DNA from 4 places in the Lentzea sp. CC55 genome. Region 2 is predicted to be linked to each of the others. Evidence: riboswitches for the same ligand, from Rfam matches in the RefSeq annotation. Region 2 holds a riboswitch; each other region holds the start of a gene.

Region 1 (7,138 bases), on a different contig from region 2:
GGTGCACCGAGTACGGGTCCTTGCCCAGCGCCTTGAGCAGGTCGGACACGGCCTGCCGCGCCGCCTCGACGTCGATCGCTTCGTTCATCGGCCCGGCTCCTTCTAACGACAACTCTCGTCAACGTTAGAACGGCTCGCCGAATATAGTCAATGGGAGTAGGTTTTAGAGATGGCCGATTCCGTCGCCGCCGTGGCGGCCCTCGACGAGCCGAACCGGCGCAGGCTCTACGACTTCGTGGTGCGCCAGAACGCGCCCATCAGCAAGGACGAGGCCGCGCGGGCCGTCGAGCTGCCCAGGACGACAGCGGCGTTCCACCTCGACAAACTGGTGGAGCTGGGCCTGCTGTCCGTGGTGCACGAGCGGCGTTCCGGGCGCAGCGGACCGGGAGCCGGCCGGCCGGCGAAGCTCTACCGGCGCTCCGGGGAGCAGATCGCGGTGTCGCTGCCCGACCGGCGCTACGAGGCCGCGAGCCACCTGCTCGCCGACGCGCTGGCCGAGTCCGAGACCACCGGCGAGCCGGCTCGCGAGGTGCTGAACCGGCGCGCGTACGAGTGGGGCTCGGACCTGGCCGCGCGGGCGTCCGGCGACGTGGCGGAGGCGTTGGCGGACCTCGGTTTCGAACCCCGGGCCGAGGGCGGATCGATCCTGCTGGGCAACTGCCCGTTCCACAGCCTCGCGCAGCGGCACACCCGGCTGGTGTGCGGGATGAACCTCTGCCTCGTCAGCGGCCTGCTGGACGGGATCGGGGCGGACGGCGCGTCCGCCCGCCTCGCCCCGTCACCGGGCCACTGCTGCGTCCGGCTGGATCAGACGCCGTCCTCCAGGTCGCCCTCGGTCTCCAGGTAGGCCGACCTCAGCGCGTCCAAAGTGGACTCCTCCGGGTGCTCCCACATCTTGCGCTCGGCCGCCTCCAGCAGGCGCTCGGCGATGCCGTGCAGCGCCCACGGGTTCGACGTCTGCAGGAACTTGCGGGTCTCCGGGTCGAGCACGTAGGTCTCGGTCAGCTTCTCGTACATCCAGTCCGCTACGACGCCGGTCGTGGCGTCGTAGCCGAACAGGTACTCGACCGTCGCCTGCAGCTCGAACGCGCCCTTGTAGCCGTGGTTGCGCATCGCCCCGACCCAGCGCGGGTTCACCACGCGGGCGCGGAAGATCCGCGACGTCTCCTCGGTCAGGGTGCGCGTGCGGACCGCCTCCGGCCGCGTGCTGTCGCCGACGTACGCGGCGGGCGCCTTGCCCGTCAGCGCCTTGACCATCGTGACCATGCCGCCGTGGTACTGGAAGTAGTCGTCCGAGTCGGCGATGTCGTGCTCGCGGGTGTCGATGTTCTTGGCCGCCACCGCGATCCGCCGGTACGCGGACTCCATGTCCTCGCGGGCGGCGACGCCGTCGACGCCGCGGCCGTACGCGTACCCGCCCCACACCGCGTAGACCTCGGCGATGTCCGACGAGTCGCGCCAGTTGCGGCTGTCGATCAGCGGCAGCACGCCCGCTCCGTACGCACCCGGCTTGGAGCCGAAGACGCGCAACGTGGCCCGGCGCTGGTCGCCGTGCTCTTCCAGGTCCTTCACCACGTGCGCGCGGACGAAGTTGTGCTCCGCCGGCTCGTCCAGGTGCGCGACCAGCTGCACGGCGTCGTCCAAAAGGGACACGACGTGCGGGAAGGCGTCGCGGAAGAAGCCGGAGATCCGGACGGTCACGTCGATGCGCGGCCTTCCCAGCTCCTCCAGCCCGATCACCTCGAGGCCCGTGACGCGGCGGGACTGGTCGTCCCACACCGGCCGCACGCCGAGCAGCGAAAACACCTCGGCGATGTCGTCGCCGGCGGTGCGCATCGCGGACGTCCCCCAGACCGACAGGCCGACCGAGGGCGGCCACTCGCCGTCGTTCTCGTCGCGGTAGCGGGCGAGCAGCGAGTCGGCCATCGCCTGGCCGGTCTCCCACGCGAGGCGCGACGGGATGGCCTTCGGGTCGACCGAGTAGAAGTTGCGGCCGGTCGGCAGCACGTTCACCAGGCCGCGCAGCGGAGAACCGGACGGGCCGGCCGGGATGTAGCCGCCGTCCAGCGCGTGCAGGACGTTCGTCATCTCGTCCGTGGTGCGCGCCAGCCGCGGAACGACCTCGACAGCCGCGAACTCCAGGATCTTCCGGACGTCCGCGGACTCGTGCAGGGTCTCGGCGACCTCGGGGTTCCAGCCCCCGTCCTCCATCGCCTGGACGAGTGCGCGCGCCTGCTCCTCGACGGCGTCGACGTCCTCCCGTGCCGTGGTCGTGAGCCCGAGCGCCTCGCGCAGACCGGGCAGCGCGGCGACCTGACCGCCCCACATCTGCCGTGCCTGCAGCATCGCGAGCACGAGGTTCACGCGCACGCTGCCGGTCGGCGCCTCGCCGAGGACGTGCAGGCCGTCGCGGATCTGGACGTCCTTGACCTCGCACAGCCAGCCGTCGACGTGCAGCAGGAACTCGTCGAACTCGGCGTCGTGCGGCCGGTCCTCGAGGCCGAGGTCGTGGTCGAGCTTCGCGGCCTGGATCAGCGTCCAGATCTGCGCGCGGATCGCGGGCAGCTTGGACGGGTCCATCGCGGAGATGTTGCCGTACTCGTCGAGCAGCTGCTCCAGCCGTGCGATGTCGCCGTAGCTGTCGGCACGGGCCATCGGCGGCACCAGGTGGTCGACCAGCGTGGCGTGCGCGCGCCGCTTCGCCTGCGTGCCCTCACCGGGGTCGTTGACGAGGAACGGGTAGATCAGCGGCAGGTCGCCCAGCGCCGCGTCCGTGCCGCAGGAGGCCGACATGCCGACGGTCTTGCCGGGCAACCACTCCAGGTTGCCGTGCTTGCCCACGTGCACCACGGCGTCCGCGCCGAAGTTCGACTCGATCCACCGGTACGCCGCGAGGTAGTGGTGCGACGGCGGCAGGTCCGGGTCGTGGTAGATCGCGATCGGGTTCTCGCCGAACCCGCGCGGCGGCTGGACGATCACCGCGACGTTGCCCGACCGCAGCGCGGCCAGCACGATCTCGCCGTCCTTCGACCTGCTGTGGTCGACGAACAGCGTGCCCGGCGCGTCGCCCCAGTGCTCCTGCATCGACTCGCGGAAGTCGTCCGGCAGCGTCTCGTAGAACTCGCGGTAGTCGGCCGCGGCGATGCGGATCGGGTTGCTCTCGAACTGCTCCTGCGTGAGCCAGTCGGCGTCCTGGCCACCGGCGGCGATCAGCGCGTGGATCAGCTTGTCGCCGTCGAGCTCGTCGACGCCCGGCAGCTCGTCGCCGATGTCGTAGCCGTGCTCCTTCATGGCCTTGAGCAGCCGCACGGTCGACGCGGGCGTGTCGAGTCCGACGGCGTTGCCGATGCGCGAGTGCTTCGTCGGGTACGCCGACAGCATCACGACGACCTTGCGGTCCCTCGCCGGGATGTGCCTCAACCGGCCGTGGCGGACCGCGATGCCCGCGACGCGCAGCGCCCGTTCCGGGTCGGCCACGTAGACCGTGAGGCCGTCGGAGTCGATCTCCTTGAACGAGAACGGGACCGTGATGATCCGGCCGTCGAACTCCGGGATGGCGACCTGGGTCGCGGTGTCCAAAGGAGACAGTCCGTCGTCGTTGGAGTCCCACGTCTCACGGCTCGACGTGAGGCACAGGCCCTGGAGGATCGGCACGTCGAGCGCCGCCAGCGCACCGACGTCCCACGCCTCGTCGTCGCCCCCGGCCGACGCCTTCGCCGGGTTCGTGCCACCGGCCGCGAGCACCGTCACGACCAGGGCGTCCGCCGCGCGCAGCGTGTCGAGCAGCTCGGGCTCCGCGGTGCGCAGCGAGGAGCAGTAGACGGGCAGCGGCCTGCCGCCCTTGGCCTCGATCGCGTCGCACAGCGCGTGCACGAACGCCGTGTTCCCGGCCACGTGGTGCGCGCGGTAGTAGAGGACCGCGACCGTCGGACCCTCCGCCGGGGTGTTCTCCCGTTCCAGCACGCCCCAGCTCGGGGTGGCGGCGGGCGCCTGGAAGCCGTGACCGGTCAGCAGCACCGTGTCCGACAGGAACTTGTGCAGCTCGGTGAGGTTCGCCGGCCCGCCGTGGGCGAGGTAGAGGTGCGCCTCCGCGCAGACGCCGCCGGGCACCGTCGACAGCTCCATCAGCGCCGCGTCGGGCTGCATCTCACCGCCGAGCACCACGACCGGCAGCCCGCCGGCGAGGAGCCAGTCGAGGCCCTCCTCCCACATCCGGCGCCCACCGAGGATGCGCACGAGCACCAGGTCGACGCCCTCGACGAGCGCGGGCAGGTCCTCGGCCGTGAGCCGTGCGGGGTTGCCGAGGCGGTACTCGGCACCGCTCGCACGCGCCGACAGCAGGTCGGTGTCGGAAGTCGACAGCAGCAGGATCACGCAGGCTCCATCCCTCGTGGGGTCCTCGCCCCAGGTTGCGGGTGACAGGCGAAGCGGAGTTCCTGACTCCCAGCGTGTCCGCTGGTCACAGTGGCGGGACCGCGCCGGATTCACACCGGCTTCCTCCTGTGCTTCGCCGTTCGGGCTCACCCTAACCGGCGGGTTACAGTCCGACCTATGCGTAGTCACCCGGATGCCTGCCCCGGCGCCGTCGAGCTGCACCCCGCGGCCGACGGCGGGCTGGCGCGCATCCGGGTGCCGGGCGGCACTCTTTCCGCTGCTCAGTGGGACGTCGTGCGGGTCGCGGCCGCCGAGCTCGGCTCGGGTTCGATCGAGCTGACCTCGCGGGCGAACCTCCAGATCAGGGGCCTCGCGGACGGGGTGGAACTGGGCTCCCGGCTGCGTGCCGCCGGCCTGCTGCCCTCGTGGTCGCACGAGCGGATGCGCAACATCATCGCGGCACCGCTGGAGGACAACCAGGCGCTGGTCGACGAGCTCGACGCCGCCCTGTGCGCGGACCCGTCGCTGGCCTCGCTGCCGGGCCGGTTCCTGGTCACGGTCGGCGCCTCGGTGAGCGGCCTGGGCGGCGACTTCGGCCTGGTCAGCCAGGGCGACGGCGGGACGGTCCTGCTCCTCGCGGGCCGCGACACCGGCGTCCGCGTGACCGATCCGGTCGACGCCGTGGTGACCGCGGCCCGCCTCTTCGGGTCGCTGCGCGGCACCGCGTGGCGCCTGTCCGAAGTGGACGGCGGTGTGCGGAAGATCACCGAGCACTTCGGCGTCTCGCCGGGTGACCGGTTCAGCCCGGTTGTGACTCCTGTCGCACCTTCACCCGTGACGCCGGGCGTCCCGCTCGGCCGGCTGGACGCGGCGCAACTGCCGGGCGTGCCGCTGCGGCTGACCCCGTGGCGCAGCCTGGTGGTGCCCGCCGGGACCGGCACGTCCGGCTTGATCACCGACCCCGCCTCGCCGTGGCACGGCGTCAGCGCCTGCACCGGCCGCCCCGGCTGTGCCAAGTCGCTGTCCGACGTCCGCGCCGACGCGCGCGCTTGGCTCGGAACCCCGCACGACCGACCGGTCCACTGGTCGGGCTGTGCACGCCGTTGCGGTCGCCCCGCCGGCGATGTGATCGAGTTCGTCGCGACCGGCGACGGCTACGAGGAGATCCGTTGACGCAGTACATCAAGGACGGCGCGGAGATCTACCGCCAGTCCTTCGCCACCATCCGCGCGGAGTCGGACCTCACCAGGTTCCCCGGCGACGTCGCGACAGTGGTCGTCCGCATGATCCACGCCTGCGGCATGACCGATCTGACCGACGACGTGGCGTTCTCGCCGAACGTCGTCCGCGACGCCCGCGAGGCGCTGAACAACGGCGCCCCGATCCTCTGCGACGCCAACATGGTCGCCTCGGGTGTCACGCGCCGCCGCCTGCCGAAGGACAACGAGGTCCTCTGCTACCTGCAGGACCCGCGCACGCCGCACAGGGCGCGGGAAATCGGCAACACCCGCAGTGCCGCGGCGCTCGAGCTGCTCGCGGACCGCTTCGAGGGCGCCGTGATCGCGATCGGCAACGCCCCCACCGCGCTCTTCCACCTCCTCGACCTCCTCGACCGGGGCGCGCCCAGGCCCGCCGCGGTGATCGGCATCCCGGTCGGGTTCATCGGGGCGGCGGAGTCCAAGGAAGCCCTGGCCGCAACGGATCTGGAGCACCTCGTGGTGCTCGGCCGGCGCGGCGGGAGTGCCATGACGGCGGCGGCCATCAACGCGATTGCGAGCGAAGAAGAATGACGGGCAAGCTCTACGGTGTCGGCCTCGGTCCCGGCGACCCGGAACTCGTGACGGTCAAGGCCGCGCGGCTCATCGGCGAGGCCGACGTGGTGGCGTTCCACAGCGCCCGGCACGGCAGGTCGATCGCGAAGACCATCGCGGCGCCGTACCTCCGCGAGGGCCAGGTCCTCGAACAGCTCGTCTACCCGGTCACGACCGAGGAGTCGGACGACTACCAGGGCGAGATCGACGCCTTCTACGAGGAGGCCGCGGGCAGGCTCGCCGCGCACCTCGACGCCGGGCGCACGGTGGTCGTGCTCGCGGCGGGCGACCCGTTCTTCTACGGCTCGTACATGCACATGCACAAGCGGCTGGCCGACCGCTACGAGTGGGAGGTCGTCCCGGGCGTCACGTCCGTGAGCGGCGCGAGCGCCGTCCTCGGCACGCCGCTGGTCGAACGCGACGAGGTCCTCACGATCCTGCCCGGCACGCTGCCGCCCGCCGAGCTCGCGGCCCGTCTCGCCGACACCGACTGCGCCGCGATCCTCAAGCTGGGCCGCACCTTCGGCAACGTCAAGCAGGCGCTGCAGGACGCGGGCAGGCTCGACGGCGCCTGGTACGTCGAACGCGCCACGAGCAAGCGCCAGAGGATGTCGCCGCTGGCGGACGTCGACCCCGACACGGTTCCGTACTTCTCCATCGCCGTGCTGCCGAGCCAGTCCAAGCCGCCGAAGCCGAAGGGCGAGGTCGTGGTCGTGGGTCTCGGTCCCGGTTCCCGCGACTGGCTCACGCCCGAGGCACGCCAGGAGCTCGAGGCCGCCGACGAGCTGGTCGGCTACAGCACCTACCTCAACCGCGTTCCGGAGCGTCCCGGCCAGCAGCGGCACCTCTCCCACAACCAGGTCGAGTCCGAACGCGCGGCCTTCGCCCTGGACCTGGCGCGCAAGGGTGCGCGGGTCGCGGTCGTGTCGTCCGGTGACCCCGGCGTCTTCGCG
Region 2 (7,138 bases):
CGTGCTTGTCGGTGCCTTCCAGCACTCCTTCCAGGACCGTGACGTCGGAGACCTTGCTGCCGGTGGAGAAGGACTTGCGGCCGGTGAAGACGAGCTCGTCGCCTTCGTCGACCACCACCAGGTCGTTGTCGCGCGGGTTGACCGCGCCGCCGAAGAACCAGCGCTCACGGGTGGCCTGTTCCTGCACCGCGGCGACCTGTTCGGGAGTGGCTATCAGGCGAGCGGTCCAGAACCACAGGTAGTGGTAGCCCAAGAGCTGGCCGATGGAACCGTCGCCCACGGCGACCTCGCGAACGACCCGGTAGGCGGTGGTCCAGTCCTGTCCGCCACCGCCGTGCTCGGCCGGTCCGAGCAAGGTGACCAGACCCGAGTCCTTGAGCAACGCCACCTCGGCGTACGGGGTGGCCCCGGCTTGGTCGCGGGCAACGGCGTTGGCGGCCAGCACGACGGCCACTTCCCGGGCGCGGTCGAGCCACTCGTCGGCGGTGGTCGCGGCGGTGGTCCAGGTGTGCTGCGCGGACGCGGTCACAAGGGGGCTCCGATCACGTATGCGGGTCTACGGCATGTCCTTCGTATCGAGAACACAGATCACGCGACAGGACCCAATCGGTGAAAACATATTCCCGTTCCACGCGAAAGCGCACCGGCGCGACTCCTTACTTCGGCGACGCAGCACTCAATCACGGTATTTCGCCGCAATCAGTTTTCACATGAGCCGGAACGTCGCGTACCTGTCGGCAACTACTCGGCAGTATGTCGGCCGAAGATCGGTCAGCCGGTGAACGTGATCGTCAGGGGGCCGTTGACGGTGCGACTCCGGTGGCCGAGCAGGCCAGGGGATCGGGGTGTACGAAGATGACCGTCTGCGTGAACTGGGCGTCCGCGAACAGGCCGGCCGTGACGGTTCCCCGCGTGACGACGATCGTCTGTCCCAGGGGCCGGGTGGCGATGGTGTCGCCCGTGGTGGTGCTGGTCGCACCGCTGTTCCAGCTGGTCTGCTGGGTGACGGTGGACGAGCCGCTAAGCAGGCAGCTGGCCTGTGCCGTGCTGGTGACGGCTGCGGTTCCGGCTGTCACCGGACCGCCGATACAGCTGCTGTAGGTCACGTCCGCGTCGATTTCGGTCATCTGCGTGCGCAAGGTGAGCGGCGGGCTGTAGGTCTGCGTGGGCTGGCTCGCACAGGCCATCAAGGTGGCCGCGGCCTGAGCGGCACGAGACCGTGGTCTATTCGGGTGAACGGGCATGGTCTTGCCGGGGGAAGCGCGGAGTCGCTGCCAGGCTGCTTCGTGGCATATCTGCCACGCGATCGATCTTGGGAGGGATCATGGCGGTAACGGGTTTGCGGCGCATGCTCGGCGCGGCAGCATTGGCGTGCGTGACGGTGCTGGCCTCAACCGTGATGGCGCCGGCCGCGCACGCGGCTGGCAAGAAGTGGGGGCCGATCTACGCGAAGACCGACGGCACGTCTGCCGCGGCCGCGTGGGGCGACTTCGCCAACAACGGTGGTGTCTACGCAACGGTCGGTGCCAACTGGACGGACTTGAAGTACACCGATGGCTGGGACGCCTACGTCGAGGTGCAGTTCACTTTCTGGAAGCAGGGTCGGTGGCAGTACGCCTCCACTGTGCAGTCCAAGCGCACCTACGACACGGCCAGTGGCCCCTTGTCAGCCAGGTTGCGCTCGGACGCGACGGCGGCCCGCGCGGTCATCAAGGTCTGCGTCGACAGGTCCGCTCGGCCCGACGTCTGCTCGCCCACGTCGATCGTGTCGTTCAACTACTGACCGACCACGTGATGGGCATCGGTTGGGGCCGGCCGCGGAACTACCTGGGGGTAGGTCCCGACCTGTGCAGGCGTGTGCAACCTGTTCGTGGAGGCCCGCACACGCTCGGGCGGGACGATCGGTGGCCATGTCGGCCTCCGCATGCGAGGAGTTCGGCACAACCGCCGGGATCGAGTACTGCGCGGCTTCGTACTGATCTGCGCAGGATTGGATCACCGTCGGCTGGGTATTGACGGAGCGCCGGACACGTGCGCGTGAACTCGGTAGGCCGCTTCCGAGCGGACCGGCCGGTTCCGGCGTGGGGAAGTTGAAACTCTGCAGCTCCCCGCGCCGGTCCCGGTTCGCTTGCGGCTGGACGGCCGCACAGTTATGTCTTGATCATTGCGTACCGTGCGCTGACGACGTCAAGCAGTGGCGCCGCAGATCAGTTCCTCTGAACCACGAGGTGCCGCGGCATGGCTGACGAAACGCATGCATCCGAGATGTCCCCGGCCAAGCCAGATGAGGGTTACCGTCCCGATGCCCTGAGCAGACTCGACGAGACCGCCGAGGCGCTGACGGTGCTCCGGAACTTCTTCACCGACGAGGAGCCGCTCGACACCGCGTTGCAGCGGCTGGCCGACACCGCCAGCGGGGCGATCCCGGACGCGGATGCGGTGACGGTGTCGCTGATGGATCTGGCGCAGCCACGCACCGCGGCCGCCACGAACCCCCGGCTGATCGAGGTCGACGAGAAGCAGTACAGCGCCAACCGAGGCCCGTGCTTCGAGGCCGCACGCACCCTGCGCGCAGTGCGGGCGGTCGTCGGCGAGCACTTCGAGGAGTGGCCGGAATTTGAGGCAGCCGCGGCCGAGCAGGCGATCCGCGCCTAACTGTCCGTGCCGGTGCTGCTGCCCTCCTCACAATCCACCCAAGAGCAGCACCTCGGCTCACTCAACATCTACAGCTATACCGCCGCGGCCTTCGACCCCTTCGACGAAGGGCTCATGCGGCTGTTCACCACCACAGCGTCGGCCACGATCGCCAGCGCCCAACGCCACCAGCGCTCACGAGACCACATCAGCAGCCTGGAACAGGCACTCGTCTCCCGGGCCGTCATCGACCAGGCTAAAGGCGTCTTGATTGCCGTGCACTCCTGCACCGCCGACAAAGCGTTCGCGATGCTCGTGCAACGCTCACAGCGCGAGAACATCAAACTCCGCGACATCGCCAAAAGTCTGCTCGACTCAGTCGCCCGCTCCTGAGCCCCTCTCGGCCGCATCCCTAGATCGCGTGAATTGTGATCCATGCGGTATCGGCCGGATGACCCCTGTCGGCGACATCTTTTGAGCAGCCCACGGCGGTGCCAGGCCTACGCACTTCTCGAAGACGTCAACGTTGTCTCGCCCACCGAGTCATTCTTCCTGAACCTTCAGGCGCTTGAGGCGCCGCTGGTGGAGTTCGACGTCAGCGACGGTAGCGCTGAGCTGGATCGTCACCTGCTCTCGGCGCCGGCCAAGAGCACTGCGGCCGGTCGTAGCCGGATCGGTGGCGGTAGGCGCTGGCGACGTGCCTCAGCAAGGTGTTGCCGCTCAACGCCCAAAACATCTCGTTGATGACGTCGGCCCCGCTGGCGGCGTCGAGCCCGATGGTGGACCGAACGTTGGACTCAAGGAAGACCAGCGGCGCCTCATGCGCGTCGGCGATCGCCAGCACGTCCCTCACGTCACGACCGCCGTCTCGGCGCTCCGCCCCCTTCTTCTCAGCACGCGCCCTGTCGTGCGCGATCTGCTCACGAATCCACGCGATCACCTCGCTCACACTGGATGCGCTCACGGAAGTCCTCACCTGCCTTCCACGCTCACGCTGAAACACCAGCCGAATCCACGCTTACCGAGCACCGATGTGCTGGACTGGTCGGCCGGACCTGCGCGAGGCGTTACCGCGAACGCAGCGGATCACGGCCTCGGCGAGGCTCAACGCGTGATGCGGTGCATCGGAGGAAGTGACACGACAACTGAGACTGATCATGGTGCCACCACCGTGAGATACGTGCAGATACGCAGGTCACACAAGATCGACATATCTCGCTTGGTGCTTCGTGATGCACTCCGAGCTGCTCGGCCAGCCGCCGGATCACCGGCTTCGGATCCGACTCCCGATACAGCCGGACCGCACGAGCCCCTCAGCTCATCGGGGTACTTCCTCGGTGCTGCCACGGACGACTCCCTTCAGGTCCTATCGGACCATGCTTGAAAGTCTCCGAGCTACCGGGGGAACCTCAGAGGGCCAAAGGGCCGTTGGAAGTAGCCGTGCCCCCGCCGGGTGACGGGGGCACGTCACGGCAGCGAGGTGGCTTGTCGGAGCACCCACTGCCAGCCTTCGGTGGCCTACTTCGACGGCGCGATGAGCCCCGAGCCGCCCGCGCGGGCCTGGTCGAACCGGCGGGTGACGTCGGTCCAGTTGACCAGTGACCACAGCTTCTGCACGTAGTCCGGTCGCACGTTGCGGTACTGCAGGTAGTAGGCGTGCTCCCACGCGTCGAACACCAGCACGGGCGTGGTGTTCATGCCGACGTTGCCGTGGTGGTCGTAGACCTGCTCGACGATCAGGCGCTGCGACAGCGGCTCCCACGCCAGCACGCCCCAGCCCGACCCTTGCACCAGCGACGTCGCGGCCGAGAGCTGCTTGGCGAACGCGTCGAACGAGCCGAAGTGCTCGTCGATCGCGGCAGCGAGCTCGCCGTCGGGGCGGTCTCCGCCGTCCGGGCTCAAGTTGTCCCAGAACATCGTGTGCAGCACATGCCCGGACAGGTTGAAGGCGAAGGTCTTCTCCAAGCCGACGATGCCGGTGAAGTCCTCCTTCTCCCGGGTTTCGGCAAGCCGTTCCAGGCTGTCGTTCGCGCCCTTGACGTAGGCGGCGTGGTGCTTGCTGTGGTGCAGCTCAAGGATCTCGCCGGTGATCGCGGGCTCAAGCGCCGCGTAATCGTAGGGCAGATCCGGCAGCACGTACTGGCTCATGGGGGCTTCTCCGAGAACTCCGTGGGGTCTATCGCCACTCTTTCGCAAGAGCCATAGATTTGCAACAGACTGATCGTGAGGTGGGGTGGAGGAGTGCTTCGCGGGAATCACGGACGGGTCCGTGGCGCGCCTCGCTATCCCGAGCACCCAGGATCATTCAGGCGCGTGTCCAGGTCATTGGTGCTGTCCACGGGCGGCCGACTGCCGGCGAGCCTCTTGACCTGATGGTGAATCCGGATCATCGGGAGCTGTAGCTGGGAGCGTGTCGCTCGGTCAGTTGGTCGACCCGCACCCGCTGGCCTGGTACGCCCACATCGCCTGTCCGTGGCTCGCGCACGCCGGGCTGGCCGTCACCAGGTCTGCTGGTCCAACAGGGGAATTGGCGTCAGTGAACAAGGCATGATGATCTGACGACGTCGATCCGCTGTTCACTGATCAAGCCGGTGCGAACGCACTTGGGCGCGACGGTGCGGCTCAGGGGAGTGCGGGCACAGCTCGGCCATCGCTGGAGTGATCGTTCGGGTGCTGCCCAAGCGAATAACACGCCCACTAGATGTAGTTGCAGATCACTCGACTCCGCCCATGTAGTGTGCCGCAGAGCTGGTTCGGCCGATCATCCAGATCGGTCGTCGCAAGAGGGAACCCGGTGTGAGTCCGGGACTGCCCCGCAGCGGTGAACGGGAACGAAAGCCGTCAGAAGCACTGGACGTGAACGTCTGGGAAGCGACGGCCGGTAGGAGCCGACAGGCGTGCCCGCGAGTCCGAAGACCTGCCAGCGCCCCGCACGCTTCGACGCGTGCGGGTGTCCGAGGCCCCGAGGGAGGGCGGGAGGACGTGGCGGTCGCGCGCGCCCGTTCGCTCCTCGCTGTCCTCGTGGCCACCTGAGCTCGCGAGGAGAGAGCTATGACGGCGGTCGACACAGTCGCCACCACGATGCGCGTCAAGAAACGCAATGGTTCACTCGAACCGGTCGACCTGAACAAGATCGTGCGCGCGGTCGAGCGCTGCGCGGTCGGTCTGCACGACGTCGACCCGTTGCGGGTCGCCACCAAGACGATCAGCGGCCTCTACGACGGCGCCACCACCGAGGAGCTGGACCGGCTGTCGATCCAGACCGCCGCGGCGCTCGTGTCGGAAGAGCCCGAGTACTCCAAGCTGGCCGCTGGTCTGCTTGCGGCGTTCATCGAGAAGGAAGTGCACCGGCAGGGCGTGCAGTCCTTCAGTCAGAGCGTTGCCCTCGGCCACGCGGAGGGCCTGATCGGTGACGCGACCGCGAAGTTCGCGGCCGCCAACGCCCGCGAGCTCGACAACGCGATCGACCTCGAGGGTGATCGGCGGTTCGAGTACTTCGGTCTGCGCACCGTCTACGACCGCTACCTGCTGCGCCACCCCGCGAAGCGCTCGGTGATCGAGCAGCCGCAGTACTGGCTGCTGCGCGTCGCCTGCGGTCTCTCGCACACCGCCGCCGAGGCCATCGACTTCTACCGGCTGATGTCGTCGCTGGCGTACCTGCCCAGCTCGCCGACCCTGTTCAACTCCGGCACGGTGCACACCCAGATGTCCTCGTGCTACCTGCTCGACTCGCCGCGCGACGAGTTGGAGTCGATCTACGACCGGTACAAGCAGATCGCCCGGCTGTCGAAGTTCGCCGGTGGCATCGGCGTGCAATGGTCCCGAGTCCGGTCACGTGGTGCGTTGATCCGCGGCACGAACGGCCACTCCAACGGTATCGTGCCGTGGCTGCGCACGCTTGACGCGTCGGTCTCGGCGGTCAACCAGGGCGGCCGCCGCAAGGGCGCTGCCTGCGTCTACCTGGAGACGTGGCACCCGGACATCGAGGAGTTCCTCGAGCTGCGCGACAACACCGGCGAGGACGCCCGCCGCACGCACAACCTCAACCTGGCCAACTGGATCCCCGACGAGTTCATGCGCCGCGTCGAGGCTGACCAGGACTGGTCGCTGTTCGACCCGGACGAGGTCCCGGAGCTGGTCGACCTGTGGGGTGACGAATTCGACCGCGCCTACCGCGGCGCTGAAGAGGCCGGCCGGGCTGTGCGCACGGTCAAGGCTCGTGACCTCTATGGACGGATGATCCGCACGCTCGCCCAGACCGGCAACGGCTGGATGACGTTCAAGGATACGGCGAACCGCATGTGCAACCAGACCGCCGAACCGGGCAACGTGGTGCACCTGTCCAACCTGTGCACCGAGATCATCGAGGTCACCAGCGACGAGGAGACCGCGGTCTGCAACCTCGGCTCGGTCAACCTCGGCGCGCACGTGGCCGATGGCAGGATCGACTGGCAGCGCCTGCGTTCCACGGTCCGCACCGCTGTGGTGTTCCTCGACCGCGTGA
Region 3 (7,138 bases), on a different contig from region 2:
AGGCGATGCTCGCGGAGAAGTGGGAGGACTGCGTCGAGATCGCGCGCGACCAGACGCGCGAGGGCGCCCACCTGGTCGACCTCTGCGTCGACTACGTCGGCCGCGACGGCGAGGCGGACATGCGCGCGCTGGCCTCGCGCCTGGCCACGGCGTCGACGCTGCCGATCATGCTCGACTCGACCGAGCCCGCGGTGCTGCGGGCCGGTCTGGAGTGCCTCGGCGGCCGGTCGGTGGTGAACTCGGTCAACTACGAGGACGGCGACGGTCCGGACTCGCGGTTCCAGAAGATCATGCGGCTCGCCTCGGAGCACGGTGCCGCGGTCGTGGCGCTGTGCATCGACGAGGAGGGCCAGGCCCGCACCGCCGACTGGAAGGTCCGCGTCGCCGTCCGGCTGATCGAGGACCTGACGGAGAACTGGGGCGTGCGGGTCGGCGACATCATCGTCGACTGCCTGACCTTCCCGATCTCCACCGGCCAGGAGGAGGTCCGCCGCGACGCGGTGGAGACGATCGAGGCGATCCGCGAGCTCAAGCGCCGCTACCCGGACGTGCAGACGACGCTGGGCCTGTCCAACGTCTCCTTCGGGCTCAACCCGGCCGCTCGCCAGGTGCTGAACTCCGTGTTCCTGCACGAGTGCGTGCAGGCCGGCCTCGACACCGCGATCGTGCACGCGTCCAAGATCGTGCCGATGGCGCGCATCCCCGACGAGCAGCGCGCGGTCGCGCTGGACCTCGTGTACGACCGCCGCCGCGAGGGCTACGACCCGCTGCAGAAGCTGATGGAGCTGTTCGAGGGCGTCACGACGAAGTCGAACTCCGCCTCCCGCGCCGAGGAGCTGGCCGCGCTGCCGCTGTTCGAACGGCTGGAGCGCCGGATCGTCGACGGCGAGCGCAACGGCCTGGAAGCCGACCTCGACCGCGCCCTCGACGAGCGCCCGGCGTTGCAGATCATCAACGACACGTTGCTCGCGGGCATGAAGACCGTCGGCGAGCTCTTCGGCTCCGGCCAGATGCAGCTGCCGTTCGTGCTGCAGTCCGCCGAGGTCATGAAGACCGCCGTCGCGCACCTCGAACCGCACATGGAGCGGTCCGACGACGAGGGCAAGGGCCGGATCGTGCTCGCCACCGTCAAGGGCGACGTCCACGACATCGGCAAGAACCTCGTCGACATCATCCTGTCCAACAACGGCTACGAGGTCGTGAACATCGGCATCAAGCAGCCGATCACCGCGATCCTGGAGGCCGCGCAGGAGCACCGCGCGGACGCGATCGGCATGTCCGGCCTGCTGGTCAAGTCGACGGTGGTCATGAAGGAGAACCTCGAGGAGATGAACTCCCGGGGTGTGGCCGCGCGGTGGCCCGTCCTGCTCGGTGGCGCGGCGCTGACCCGCGCGTACGTCGAGAACGACCTGACCGAGATGTACTTCGGTGACGTCCGCTACGCCCGCGACGCGTTCGAGGGCCTGCGGCTGATGGACGCGATCATGGCGGCCAAGCGCGGTGAGGCGCCCGTGGTCGACGAGGAGGCCAGGGCGAAGGCGGCCGAGCGCAAGGCGCGCCGGGAACGGGCGCTGCGCCTCGCCGCCGCCCGCAAGTCCGCCGTCGAGGAGGAGGCGCGCACCGGCCGTTCCGACGTGGCGGCGGACAACCCGGTCCCGGTACCGCCGTTCTGGGGCAGCCGGGTCGTGAAGGGCATCCCGGTCGCGGACTACTCGGCACTGCTGGACGAGCGGGCGACGTTCATGGGCCAGTGGGGCCTCAAGGGCACGCGCGGCGGCAACGGACCGTCCTATGAGGACCTGGTCGAGACGGAGGGCCGCCCGCGCCTGCGGTACTGGATGGAACGCCTTGCCACGGAAGGTGTTCTTGCCCACGCCGCCGTCGTCTACGGCTACTTCCCGTGCGTCTCCAAGGGAGAAGACCTGATCATCCTGCAAGAGCCCTCGCCGGACTCGCCGGAGCGCTTCCGGTTCACCTTCCCGCGCCAGAAGAGGGATCGGCGGCTCTGCCTGGCCGACTTCTGGCGCCCGAAGGAGTCCGGTGAGGTGGACGTCATCGCGTTCCACCTCGTGACGATGGGGCAGCCGATCGCCGACTACGCGAACGAGCTGTTCGGCAAGAACGCGTATCGTGACTACCTGGAAGTCCACGGACTGGGGGTCCAGCTCACCGAAGCGCTGGCCGAGCACTGGCACAAGCGCGTCCGCGAGGAGCTCGTGTGGCCGGGTGGCGGGTCAGTCGCCGCGGAAGACCCCGCCGACGTCGAGGAGTACTTCAAACTCGGCTACCGCGGTGCGCGGTACTCGTTCGGCTACGGCGCCTGCCCCGGCATGGAGGACCGCCGGCGCGTCGTCGAGCTGCTCGACCCGGCGCGCATCGGGGTCTCGCTGTCCGAGGAACTCCAGCTCCACCCGGAACAGTCCACCGACGCCTTCGTGGCGCACCACCCGGAGGCGAAGTACTTCAATGTCTGACCCGCAAGCGGTCCTGTGGGACATGGACGGCACGCTGCTGGACTCCGAGAAGCTGTGGGACATCCCGCTCTACGAGTACGCGGAGAAACTGGGCGGCGTGCTGTCGCCGGAGACCCGCGAACGCATGGTCGGCAGCAACGTCCCCACCACCATGCGCCTGCTGTTCGCCGACGTCGGCATCGAGCCGACCGACGCCGACATGGCCGACGGCGCCGCGTGGATCTCGCGCCGCACCGAGGAGGTCTTCCGCGCCGGCCTGCCGTGGCGGCCGGGCGCCCAGGAGGCGCTGAAGGCCGTGCGCGCGTCCGGTGTGCCGATGGCGCTGGTGACGTCCACCGAGCGTTCGCTGACCGAGGTCGCGCTGGACACGATCGGCCGCGACCTGTTCGACGTGACGGTGTGCGGCGACGAGGTGGACGGCCTGAACAAGCCGCTGCCCGAGCCGTACCTGAAGGCCGCGCGGCTGCTGGGCGTCGATCCGGCGCGGTGCGTGGCGGTCGAGGACTCGCCCACGGGCGTCGCGGCGGCGGTGGCGGCCGGGTGCACCGTGCTGGTGGTGCCGTGCGACGTCGAGGTGCCGGCGGGGGAGAGGCGGGTCTTCCGCGACTCCCTCACCGGCGTCGACCTCGAGGTGCTGCGCGCGCTTTAGCGGTGTGGCGCCGCGGCGGGGGTCCTCGCCCGGCGCGTGGCCGGGTCGACCAGCAGGCCGAACACCACGCCGATGCCGACGTGGAGCGTGGCGAGCTGGGCGAGCGAGCTGAGGCGGAACTGCCACAGCACGGCGACCGGCACGTCCGCGGGGATCGTGTCCGGTGACGCGGGGAACGCGAGCAGCACCACCGCGACGGCCGCGGTGACCGCGAGCAGCACGGCGGTCGTGCGGACCGGCTGCGACTGCTCGCGCAGCCGGTCGGCCAGCAGGCTCGCGCCCCACACGATCACCAGGCCCGCGACCACCACACCGAGGTAGAGCGCGGTGCGGTGGTCCACCGTCCCCGGGTCACCCACGGCGGGCGGGTTGGCCGGGTACTTGAGCCACGGCAGCAGCGCCACGGCGCCGAACACCGCGGCGCCGAGCGCGAAGCTGCGCGTGAACGGCGTGCCGGCGGCGAACCAGCGCTTCGACAGCGCGTAGGCCGTGGCGAACACCAGGCCCACCGCGACGCCGACGATCACCACGCCGAGCATGCCGCCCACGACCTGCGTGCCGCGACCGACCAGCTCCTCACCGCCGTGGGAGTGGCCGTGGCCGTCACCGGAGGGTTCCCGCGCCGCCTCGACCGCGAGCGCGGCGCGGATCGGGATCTCGGTGACCAGGAGCTGCACGAGCGCGGAGGCGACGCCGGCGACGGCGCCGGCCGCGACCCCGCGCAGCGCGAGGGACCTGTACGTCGTCATCTGCTTGATCAGCGGATCAGTGGCACGGGACGCCGAGGGCGTGGCGGCCGTCGTGGAAGAACTCGTGCAGCAGCTCCGAGCTCGCGCCGAGCGCGAGGCCGTTCTCCTGCAGGACCAGGTAGGTGACGATCAGGCCGAGCAGTGAGACGGCGAAGGCCCACTTGGGCACGCGGACGGCGGACAGGCTTGCTGCGGGGCTCGTCATGACGGGCTCCTCCATACCTCGTGGAAGGTCAACTCTCCTTGCGGCGCCGCAGCCGGTCTCCTGACTCCCGGATCAACGCTGCCCCCGCGTCTTCCCAGCCCCTCGCGGGACCAGTGACGTGCTCGGCGGGGATCGCTTCCCGGTCACAGTGGCGAGGACCGCGCCGGATTCACACCGGCTTCCCGTCACTGCGGCGCGTGCACCGTAAGTTCACCGGCCGGTCAGGCACAACCGGCCATAAGAGTTGTTGCGTTCCTCACTTCACGAGCGGACAGTCGCCGCACTTCCCACCTGCGGCGACGCGGTAGTAGAGGCAGCAACTCCTGCGCACGAACCCGACTTCGCCGGGAAAGCTCAGGAATGTGCCGGCCTGTTCGAACGGCGGTGCGCTCATGAGCAGTTCGCCCCGTTCTTCCGCTTCCTCCGCCGTGAGCATCTGTGCGCGCACAACCATTTTCAGCGCACCCGCGATGTTCGACATCGCGTTGCCCCACAACAACCCTCGCGCCACCGGCGTGACCGACTCGATCGCCTCGACCACGGGTTCCAGCGCCTCGGCGGCGGGCGGACCGAGCCGCGGCTCGTCGATGCGGACGCTCAGGCCGTTGACCGGGTGGTGCTGCCACCACAGGTTCTCCGGCCGGACGTCGATCGGGAGGTTCGCGGCCGTGAGCGGGCTGAGCAGCCGCGCGGTGTAGCCGAGGAAGAACAGGCTCGCCGCGACGCGGGGTTCCTCCGCCCGGTACCGGACAGCGATGGCGTCGATGGTGTTCTTGAGCGCCGGGCCCTCCAGGAGCGCCGTTCCCGGCGACCAGGAGTCGTCCGGACGGCCGACGTCGAGCGCGAAGAAGGGGTTGATCCCGCGCACCCGGCGCAGCGCTGCGAGGACCTCCGCGAATTCGGACACGGGAATTCACGCTACCGGGTGTTCATGCAGGACAGATCACGTCCACGGCCTGGGACAGATGCGACCGCGGTGCGGACCGGGGTCCGGGGGATGGGAGGATGTGGAGCCGTGAAGACCTTCGATTCCCTGTTCGCAGAGCTGACCGGACGAGCCGCCACCAAGCCGGAGGGATCCGGCACCGTCGCAGCGCTCGAGGCCGGGGTCCATGCGCAGGGCAAGAAGGTCCTGGAGGAGGCGGGCGAGGTCTGGATCGCCGCCGAGTACGAGTCCGACGAGAAGCTCGCCGAAGAGATCTCGCAGCTGCTGTACCGCCTCCAGGTGCTGATGCTGGGCCGCGGCCTGACCCTCGAAGACGTCTACAAGTACCTCTGACGGAGACCCTCACATGCTGCGCGTAGCAGTCCCGAACAAGGGTGCGCTCGCCGAACGCGCCTCCGCCATGCTCACCGAGGCCGGCTACCGGCAGCGGCACGAGCCGCGCGACCTGACCGTGCTCGACCCGAACAACGAGGTCGAGTTCTTCTTCCTGCGCCCCAAGGACATCGCGATCTACGTGGCGTCCGGTGACCTGGACCTCGGCATCACCGGCCGCGACCTGGCCGCCGACTCGGGCGCCGACGACAACGGCTCCTCCGTCGAGGAGCTGCTGGCGCTGGGCTTCGGCGCCTCGACGTTCCGCTACGCGGGCCCTCGCGGCACCGACTGGAAGGTCTCCGACCTCGAGGGCAAGCGCCTCGCCACCGCCTACCCGAGGCTCGTGGGCCGCGACCTCGAGGCCCGCGGCATCACCGCGCAGGTCATCCGCCTCGACGGCGCCGTCGAGATCTCGATCCAGCTCGGCGTGGCCGACCTGATCGCCGACGTGGTGGGCTCCGGCCGCACGCTGCGCCAGCACGACCTGGTGCCGTTCGGCGAGCCGATCTGCGAGTCCGAGGCGGTCCTGATCCACCGCAACGGCACGGAGCTGACCGCCGCCAAGAAGCAGCTGACGGCCCGCCTGCAGGGCGTCGTGTTCGCGCAGCAGTACCTGATGCTCGACTACGACTGCCCGCGCTCGCTCCTCGACGACGCCATCGCCCTCACCCCGGGCCTGGAGTCGCCGACGGTCGCCCCTCTCGCGAACCCGGAGTGGGCCGCCGTGCGCGCGATGGTGTCGCGCAAGGAGGCGAACAAGGTGATGGACGAGCTGGCCGCCATCGGCGCCAAGGCCGTGCTGGCCTCGGACATCAGGTTCTGCCGCCTGTGATCACGGAGCACGCCCTGCTGGACGTGCTGCCGGGTTCCGAGGCCGAGTTCGAGTGGGCGTTCGGCGAGGCGCGGGAGCTGATCTCCGCCTCGCCGGGCTTCCGCGGCCTGGAACTGCTGCGGTGCCTGGAGGCGCCGTCGCGCTACCTGCTGCTCGTGCGCTGGAACACGCTGGAGGACCACACGGTCGGCTTCCGGCAGGGACCCTCCTACGAGCGGTGGTCTTCGTTGCTGCACCGCTTCTACTCGCCGTTCCCGGTGGTGTCCCACTTCGAGAGCGCCCTGAGCACCTCGTCGTCCGTGGTCTGATCGAAGTCCTCGTACCAGGTGCTGACGGCCCGGAAGTGCCTCGGGACGAGGACGGCGACGGTTCTCGTCGTGAAGCTCCGCAGCGACTCCCCGGCCGCGACGGGAACGGCCAGGGTGGTGCTGCGCGGGCAGTGGTGCGCGATCCACCCGAGCGCCGCCTTGGCCGTGACGCCGGTGGCCAGGCCGTCGTCCACGAGGATGACGTCGCGGTCCCTGATGACCAGCGGCTTCGTGCCCCGGTAGAGGGCGGTGCGCCTCCGGGCTTCCGCGCGTTCCTCGTCGCAGATCCGGCCCAGCTGCTCCTCGGTGAGGTTCAGGGCCCGGAGCACCGCTCTGTCGTAGATCGGTGCGCTGTCGGCCGTCACCGCGCCCACGCCGTACTCGGGGTGACCGGGAGCGCCGATCTTCCTCGCCACGACCACGTCGAGCTCGGCGTGCAGGTGCTCGGCCACCTCCCTGGCGACCGGGACGCCGCCTCTGGGCAGGCCGAGGACCAGCGGGTCGTGCCACGAGCGGTCGGCGAGTCGCGCTGCCAGGGCGCGGCCCGCTTCCTTCCGGTTCGCGAACCTCTTCACAGTCCCGTTGACGCTACGCCCCTGC
Region 4 (7,138 bases), on a different contig from region 2:
GCCGCCCTCGCCGGTCTCGTCGTGCAGCCGGCCGAGCGCCTTGAACGCGGACTCCTCGCCGACCTTCCACTTGGCGGACTTCACGAACTGGAACACGCCGATGTCCCAGCCCTGGTTCCAGCCGCGCAGCGCGAGGCCGAACGCCGACGTCGACTTCCCCTTCATCTCGCCGGTGTGGAGCATGAGCAACGGCCGGTTGCGGCGCTGACGGGTGGTCAGGCCGTCCTTCGGCACCTCGGTGGGTTGTCCTTGAGGCATCGGGATCTCCTTATGCGGCCCGGACGACGCCGGCGAGGTGGTCGGCGGACAGCTGGTCGAGCCGCACGCAGGTGCCCTGCAGCGCCTCGGCGATCTTCTGGGCGAGCCCGAGGCGGACGTGCCCCTGCTCGCAGTCCACGACGACGACGGCGGTCTGCTCCAGCAGCCCGGCGGCCTTGAGCGCGTCCTTGGCGGGGTCACCGCCGAGCCCGGACGACGTGGCGCGCCCGTCGGTCAGCAGCACCACGAGCGGGCGCTTGCGCGGATCCCTCAGCCGTTCGACCTCCAGCACCCGGTGGGCCTTCAGCAGGCCGTCCGCGAGCGGGGTCCGTCCTCCAGTGCGCATCTTCTTGAGCCGCGTCGCCGCCGCGTCCACGGAGGTCGTCGGAGGCAGCGCGACCTCGGCCTGGCTGCCGCGGAACGTGACCACGCCGACCTTGTCCCGGCGCTGGTAGGCGTCGCGCAGCAACGAGATCACCGCGCCGCTGACCGCCGACATCCGCTTCTGCGCCGCCATCGAGCCGGAGGCGTCGACGACGAACAGGACGAGGTTCGACTCCTTGCCCTCCCTGACCGCCTTGCGGAGGTCGGCGCCCGTCAGCAGCAGTCCCGGTCCGCTGCGGCCGCGGGCCCGCTGGTGCGGCGCCGCGTTCGTGAGCGTGTCGACCAGGTGCAGCCCATTGCCGTCCACTGTGGACGAACGCACGACCCGGCCGGTGCGGGCGCGTGCCCTCGAACGCTTGCCGGGCGCGCCTTCGCCGACGCCGGGCACCTCCAGCAGCCGCGCCTTGAACGCGGGCGCGGGCTCCGGTGCCGGACGGTCGCCGGGCGCGTTCCCGCCGCCCTTCGGGCCCTCCTGCGGTTCGGGCAGCTCACCACCACCCGGCCCGTCGTCGTCCGGTCCCTCCCCGGGGTCCTCCGCGTGCTCGGCCGCCTGCCGCATGGCGTCCTCGAGCTGCTGCTCCTCGATGCCGGGCTCGTCGAACGGGTCGCGGCGGCGCCGGTGCGGCAGCGCGAGCCGGACCGCGGTCTCGACGTCCTGCTCCTCGACCTGATCGGCGCCCCGCCACGCCGCGTGGGCCGTGGCGGCACGGGCGACCACGAGGTCCGCGCGCATGCCGTCGACCTCGAAAGCCGCGCAGACGGCGGCGATCCGGCGCAGCTCACCGTCCGGGAGGGACACCGCGGGCAGCCTGTGCCGCGCGTCGGCAATCCGCTGCCGGAGCAGGGCGTCCTCGTCCTCCCACTTCCGCGCGAACCCCACCGGGTCCGCCTCGTAGGAGAGCCGGCGCCGGATGACCTCGGTGCGCACGCCGACGTCCCGCGCCGCCTTCACCGCCACCGTCAGCCCGAACCGGTCGAGCAGCTGCGGCCGCAGCTCGCCCTCCTCGGGGTTCATGGTGCCGACCAGCAGGAACTGCGACGGGTGCGAGATCGACACGCCTTCGCGCTCGACGTGCGCGCGTCCCATCGCGGCGGCGTCGAGCAGCAGGTCGACCAGGTGGTCGTGCAGCAGGTTGACCTCGTCGACGTAGAGCACGCCCCGGTGCGCCGCCGCCAGCAACCCGGGCTGGAACGCCCGCACGCCCTCGGTCAGCGCCTTCTCGAGGTCGAGCGACCCGACCAGCCGGTCCTCGGTGGCGCCGACGGGCAGCTCGACGAGCTTCGCGCGCCGCCGCTCCACGCCCTCGTGCGGCGCGTCGGGGCAGTCCGCGCTGCCGGGCACGCACCCGAAGCGGCAGTGCGCCGACACCTCCAGCTCGGGCAGGAGCGCGGCGAGGGCACGCACGATCGTCGACTTCGCGGTCCCCTTCTCACCTCGGACGAGAACGCCGCCGATGCCGGGGTGAACGGCGTTGAGCAGCAGGGCCAGGCGGAGGTCGTCATGTCCGACGACAGCCGAAAAGGGGAACATGCTCGGTGAAGTCCTTCCTCGGGTGTCCACGCCCGCGGTCAGGTGAAGAGGGGGACGAGTTCCTGACTCCCGACCCTGCCGGGCCGGTCACAGTCGCGGGACGGCGCCGGATTCGCACCGGCTTCCTCGCACTCCCCTCACAGCCCCGGCATCGTCGCACTTCGCACCGCCGGGTCCAACAGCCAGGTGAGCGACGTCGCGTCAGAAGTGCGGTATCGTGGGTCCGCGCAGTCGCACTAGCGCTGCGAAGTGGACCCGGCAGCCTTCCGGACGGTGGGTGGGCCGGGTTTCGCGGTTTCAGACGACTTCCACCGCGGCGACCAAAGGCTGCACCGCTTCTTCCACTGACCACCCCGGTGCCAGCACCAGGCGATCGCGTCCGGCAACGCGAGCAGCGGTTCCTCGTGGGCGCGGTGGTGCCGGTAGACGAGCGTCTCGTGACACCCGAGATCTCGAACACAGCGGTAGAGGAGCTTCTTGTCGGCTTCGAGGACGGAATCGTCCTGTTCGAGCACCAGCATCCCGGCGCCGGACACCGCGAGGTCGCAGACCAGCCGGACGAGGCATGCATCCCGTTGGCGCCTGCGCACGTGCGCCGATCCGTCGTAGATCGTGACCTCCGGCGCGATCTCCACCACCACGTCCAGGATCTGTTTCCTGCGCTGATCCGATTCCTTGTGGAAGTGGATCCTCCGCTGGTTGGCCATGACCAGACCGCGCACGGTCCGGCGTGCGGAGACCAGATCGCCTGGGAGCAACGCCGCCGCGGTGACCAGGAAGCCCTTCTCCTTGGGCTCGTCCACGAACACGTGGGCGGTCATGTCGAACTGCCTCCTGATCACGCCGAGATCTGATCGTGGCAGAAGGCTCGGCGACACGATCGGGCGATGGCAGTCGACGTCGCCCTAGATCAGGCTCCGGAACTCCGCCCAGGCCTCCCGGACCTCGTCGGCGGTCCACTCCAGCGCGGGCTCCGCCACCGTGATCTCGGTCTTGGCGAGCGTCCCGTCCCGCCAGAACCCGCCGAGGAACGACCCGCTCACCTCGGTCAGCCGCTCCGGGTCGCCCGGCAGGTGCAGCGCGAACTGGTGGGTGTGCGGTTCGGGCAGGTCCAGGGCGGCGGCCACGACCTTGGCGTGTTCGACGTACAGCCCCAGCCGGGGCAGCACGGTGTCGAGGCCGTGCAACGCCGACAGGGCGGCGGGCCACTGCTGGAACAGCATGCCGCCGTACCGGTGCCGCCAGACGCGCGCCTGGTCGACGAAGTCCTGCGAACCCGCGAGCGCCGCGCCCGAGATGCCTTCGAGCGACTTGTAGAACGACACGTAGACCGAGTCGAACAGGCCCGCGATCTCGGGCAGCGGCTTGCCGAGGCCGTACGTGCTCTCCCACAGCCGCGCGCCGTCGAGGTGCACGACGGCGTCCCGTTCCCGTGCCAGGTCCACGAGCGAGGTCAGCTCGTCCCAGGCCGGCAGGACGAACCCGGCCTCGCGGTCCGGCACCTCCAGCAGCAGCGTCCCGTACGGCTCCGGGCAGGAGCCCACCTCGCAGTCGCGCACCTTCACCGGGCGCAGGCCGGACAGCACGGTCAGCGCGTCGTCCTCGTGGTTCAGGGGGTGCGCACGCGGGTGCATCGCCACGATCGGGTTGTGGGTGCGGTCGGCCCAGCAGCGCAGCGCGATCTGCTGCGCCATGGTGCCGGTGGGCACGAACAGCGCCGCCTCGGTGCCCAGCAGCTCCGCGACCCGCTTCTCCAGCGTCTCCACCGGGCCGCCGTCGCCGTACCGGTCGGGGTCGACGTCCGGCACGGGGCCGAGCCTTTCCAGCAGCGTCTTCTTGCGGATTCCGGAGAGTTGGCGGTTCAGCACCCCAGCATCAAACCTCAGCCGCGAGAGTGTCCGCGAGAGAGATAACGCCCGCACGGATCTCGTCGGCGGTCATGCCCTGGTTCAGCAGGAACTCGACAGGACGGCCAGCACGGTGTGCTGGCCGAGGCGACGTCCGGCGGTGCCGGCACCCTGCTCGTGCAGCTCGCCCGCCTCGCGCCTGCCGGAGGAGGCCCTCGGGCTCGGCGACGTCTACCGGCTCGACGAGATCGCCGAGGCGCACCGGGCGCTCGAAGCCCGCACCACGAGGGGCAAGCTCATCGCGCGACCGTGACCGACCGCGGCGCGCGGAACGACAGCAGGTTCAGCCAGTCCGGACCAGGCCCGGTGAGGTGCAGCGAGGGCTCGTGCCCGGCCACCGTCCGCAGCGTCACCGCGGCCTCCAGCCGGGCCAGCCCGGCGCCGAGGCAGAAGTGCCTGCCGTAGCCGAAGGCCAGGTGCCGCGGATCGGTCTCCTTGCCGCGCAACAACAACACGAGCTCGGCGCCGGCGGGCACGCGCACCCCGGACAGCACCACCTCCCGCGCGGTCAGCCGCCGCCACGTCACCACGGGCGTCTCGGTGCGCAGCACGTCCTCGACGAACTCCTCCGCGACACCGGGCAACGGCAGCCGCGCCCACAGCTCGCGGTCCAGCAGAGCCCGGCGCAACGCCGTGGACAGCAGCTGGGTCGTCGTCTCCTGCCCCGCGATCAGCAGGAAGTAGCAGAGGCCCGCGGAGTCCTCGGCGGACACCCCGGCGTCGGCGAGCGCGCGGAACAGCTCGCCGTCGCGCGCGTGGTAGCGCTTGACCAGCCACTGGTGGAAGTCGCCGACGTCGTCGACCAGCTCCAGCTGCCGTTCGCGGGTGATGTCGCCCCAGAAGAACTCCAGCGAGCCGGAGCTCCACCGCTTCAACGTCGGAATGTCAACATTCGGACAACCCAGGAGGTCCATCAGCACGATCGCGGGCAGGTCCCACGCGAGGTCGCGCACGAGATCCGTGCCACCCAGCCGTTCCCAAACCAGGGACCGGATGCGAGGCTCCGCAGCGGCGACGCGGGCCGGCGTGAAGAACGACGCCACCAGCTTGCGCAGGCGGGTGTGGGACTCGGAGCTGTTGTTCGCGAGTGTCGGCGGCAGCGAGAAGCGGGCCCTCACCAGGGACCGCAGCGCGGCGGGTGCGACCGGGGTGACGGCGGTCAGCGCGTTGTCGGGCAGGAACGTGACCGGGTCGGCCAGCACGGCACGCACGTCGTCGTACGCGGACACCACCCAGCGGCCGCCGGCGAACTGCACCGGTGAGGTGAGTTCGGCGCGCGTGAAGGTGAACAGGTCCACGAGCGGCACGCTAGTCGGCGGATGGGAGACTCAGTCGGTGACCGTGAGCACAACCGAGGCAGTGTCCAGTGGCGGTGAGTCGACGTTCGACTGGATCGACGTCCGCTCCGAGGCGCGGTCCAAGGCGGGTCTGACCCGGCGCGTGAGGCCGCGCACGGCGGACTCGACGGACCTCGACCTCGCGAGCAACGACTACCTCGGCCTCGCCAGGGACAAGCGCGTCGCGGGTGCCGCGGCCGCCGCCACGCTGAAGTGGGGCGCGGGCTCGACGGGCTCGCGTCTCGTGACCGGCTCGACGGAGCTGCACAACGAGCTGGAGTACGAGCTCGCGAACTTCTGCGGCGCGCAGTCGGCGCTGGTGTTCAGCAGCGGCTACATGGCGAACCTCGGCGCGGTCACGGCGCTGACCGGTCCCGGCACGGCGATCGTGGCGGACCAGCACATCCACGCGTCGCTGATCGACGGCACGCGCCTGTCGAAGGCCGACGTCGTCGTCGCGGACCACTGCGACGTGGGCAAGGTCCGGCACGCGCTCGAGACGCGCGGCAAGCGGCGCGCGATCGTCGTCACGGACTCGGTGTTCAGCGTCGACGGCGACATCGCCCCGCTGAACGAGCTGCACGAGGCCTGCCGCGCGACCGGGGCGGCGCTGGTCGTCGACGACGCGCACGGCCTGGGTGTGGTCGGACCGGGCGGCCGCGGCGCGGTCGCCGAGGCGGGGATCATCAAGGCGCCGGACGTGGTCACCACGCTGACGCTGAGCAAGTCGCTCGGCGCGATGGGCGGTGCCGTGCTCGGCCCGAGCCGGGTGATCAGGCACCTGATCGACACCGCGCGGACGTTCATCTTCGACACCGGTCTCGCGCCCAGCAGCGCGGCGGCGGCCCTCACCGCGATCAAGATCCTGCGCGAGGAGCCGGACCGCCCCGAGCGGGCGCTGACCGTGGCGCACGACCTGAGCAACCGCCTGAAGGAAGCCGGTTTCCAGGTCAGCACGCCGACCGCCGCCGTAGTGAGCGTGCGGGCGCCGAGCCCGGAGCAGGCGTTCCAGTGGGCCGAGAACTGCCGCGCGAGCGGCGTGGTCGTCGGCTGCTTCCGGCCGCCGTCGGTGCCGGACGGTGTCAGCAGGCTGCGGCTCACCGCGCGCGCCGACCTGACCGAGGCCGAGATCGAGCGCGCGGTGCGCGTGATCAGGGAGAGCGCCGCATCCGCAGGTGTGGGATCCCGTCGTCCATGAACTCGGCGCCCTCGGCGACGAACCCGAACGACGCGTAGAAGTCCGCGACGTACGTCTGCGCGTCGAGCACGCACGGCGTGGTGCCCACGTCCACGAGCGCGGCCTGCATGAGGCGGCGGCTGTAGCCGCGGCCGCGGGCCATGCGCGCGGTGGCGACGCGTCCGATGCGGAACGTGCCGTCGGGCTCCTCCAGGAGCCTGAGGTACGCGAGCGGGTCGTGCGATCCTTCGGCTTCCAGCCAGAAGTGCCGTGTGCCCTGGTCGAGGTCACGCCCGTCCACGTCGGCGTAGACGCAGCTCTGCTCGACGACGAAGACGTCCTGGCGCAGCCGCAGGATCGCGTAGAGCTGGGCGGGGCTCAGGTCGAGTCCCCACTGGCGGCGCAGGGTGGCCGGAAACTGTGTGGTTCGCACCGAACCTTGGATATCAGAAGCCCAGTGCCTGCCGGTAGTGAGCCAGCCGCGTGTAGACCCCGGGCTCGTCGGGACGGGCACAGCCGCGGCCGAACGACACGACGCCCGCGA

The links. Region 2 has a riboswitch for cobalamin ahead of L6E10_RS33495 (ribonucleoside-diphosphate reductase subunit alpha). Riboswitches for the same ligand answer to the same signal wherever they lie in the genome.
Region 1: it holds a riboswitch for cobalamin, as region 2 does, so the genes downstream of both, cobN (cobaltochelatase subunit CobN) here and L6E10_RS33495 (ribonucleoside-diphosphate reductase subunit alpha) in region 2, are expected to answer to the same signal.
Region 3: it holds a riboswitch for cobalamin, as region 2 does, so the genes downstream of both, L6E10_RS14535 (CbtB-domain containing protein) here and L6E10_RS33495 (ribonucleoside-diphosphate reductase subunit alpha) in region 2, are expected to answer to the same signal.
Region 4: it holds a riboswitch for cobalamin, as region 2 does, so the genes downstream of both, L6E10_RS39510 (putative cobaltochelatase) here and L6E10_RS33495 (ribonucleoside-diphosphate reductase subunit alpha) in region 2, are expected to answer to the same signal.

Annotation. Positions count from the first base shown of each region.
Region 1 is NZ_JAJCXE010000008.1:96,626-103,763, forward strand. Features, by position in the region: gene folE (GTP cyclohydrolase I FolE) at 1-88, opposite strand, end outside; gene L6E10_RS05490 (metalloregulator ArsR/SmtB family transcription factor) at 170-847, shown strand; gene cobN (cobaltochelatase subunit CobN) at 808-4,374, opposite strand; cobalamin riboswitch at 4,409-4,543, opposite strand; gene L6E10_RS05500 (hypothetical protein) at 4,552-5,547, shown strand; gene L6E10_RS05505 (precorrin-8X methylmutase) at 5,544-6,164, shown strand; gene L6E10_RS05510 (precorrin-2 C(20)-methyltransferase) at 6,161-7,138, shown strand, end outside.
Region 2 is NZ_JAJCXE010000054.1:167,777-174,914, reverse strand. Features, by position in the region: gene L6E10_RS33530 (acyl-CoA dehydrogenase family protein) at 1-529, opposite strand, end outside; gene L6E10_RS33525 (hypothetical protein) at 792-1,127, opposite strand; gene L6E10_RS33520 (hypothetical protein) at 1,325-1,783, shown strand; gene L6E10_RS33515 (hypothetical protein) at 2,239-2,655, shown strand; gene L6E10_RS33510 (ANTAR domain-containing protein) at 2,662-3,027, shown strand; gene L6E10_RS33505 (hypothetical protein) at 3,230-3,583, opposite strand; gene L6E10_RS33500 (superoxide dismutase) at 4,153-4,782, opposite strand; cobalamin riboswitch at 5,367-5,574, shown strand; gene L6E10_RS33495 (ribonucleoside-diphosphate reductase subunit alpha) at 5,686-7,138, shown strand, end outside.
Region 3 is NZ_JAJCXE010000019.1:589,234-596,371, forward strand. Features, by position in the region: gene metH (methionine synthase) at 1-2,474, shown strand, start outside; gene L6E10_RS14525 (HAD family phosphatase) at 2,467-3,123, shown strand; gene L6E10_RS14530 (CbtA family protein) at 3,120-3,872, opposite strand; gene L6E10_RS14535 (CbtB-domain containing protein) at 3,889-4,077, opposite strand; cobalamin riboswitch at 4,131-4,263, opposite strand; gene L6E10_RS14540 ((2Fe-2S)-binding protein) at 4,334-4,984, opposite strand; gene L6E10_RS14545 (phosphoribosyl-ATP diphosphatase) at 5,093-5,356, shown strand; gene hisG (ATP phosphoribosyltransferase) at 5,370-6,230, shown strand; gene L6E10_RS14555 (antibiotic biosynthesis monooxygenase) at 6,227-6,538, shown strand; gene L6E10_RS14560 (phosphoribosyltransferase) at 6,472-7,113, opposite strand.
Region 4 is NZ_JAJCXE010000057.1:219,428-226,565, reverse strand. Features, by position in the region: gene cobO (cob(I)yrinic acid a,c-diamide adenosyltransferase) at 1-258, opposite strand, end outside; gene L6E10_RS39510 (putative cobaltochelatase) at 269-2,173, opposite strand; cobalamin riboswitch at 2,209-2,344, opposite strand; gene L6E10_RS39505 (hypothetical protein) at 2,410-3,015, opposite strand; gene L6E10_RS39500 (low specificity L-threonine aldolase) at 3,079-4,041, opposite strand; gene L6E10_RS39495 (hypothetical protein) at 4,181-4,333, shown strand; gene L6E10_RS39490 (cytochrome P450) at 4,317-5,378, opposite strand; gene L6E10_RS39485 (8-amino-7-oxononanoate synthase) at 5,416-6,615, shown strand; gene L6E10_RS39480 (GNAT family N-acetyltransferase) at 6,569-7,027, opposite strand; gene L6E10_RS39475 (trypsin-like serine protease) at 7,041-7,138, opposite strand, start outside.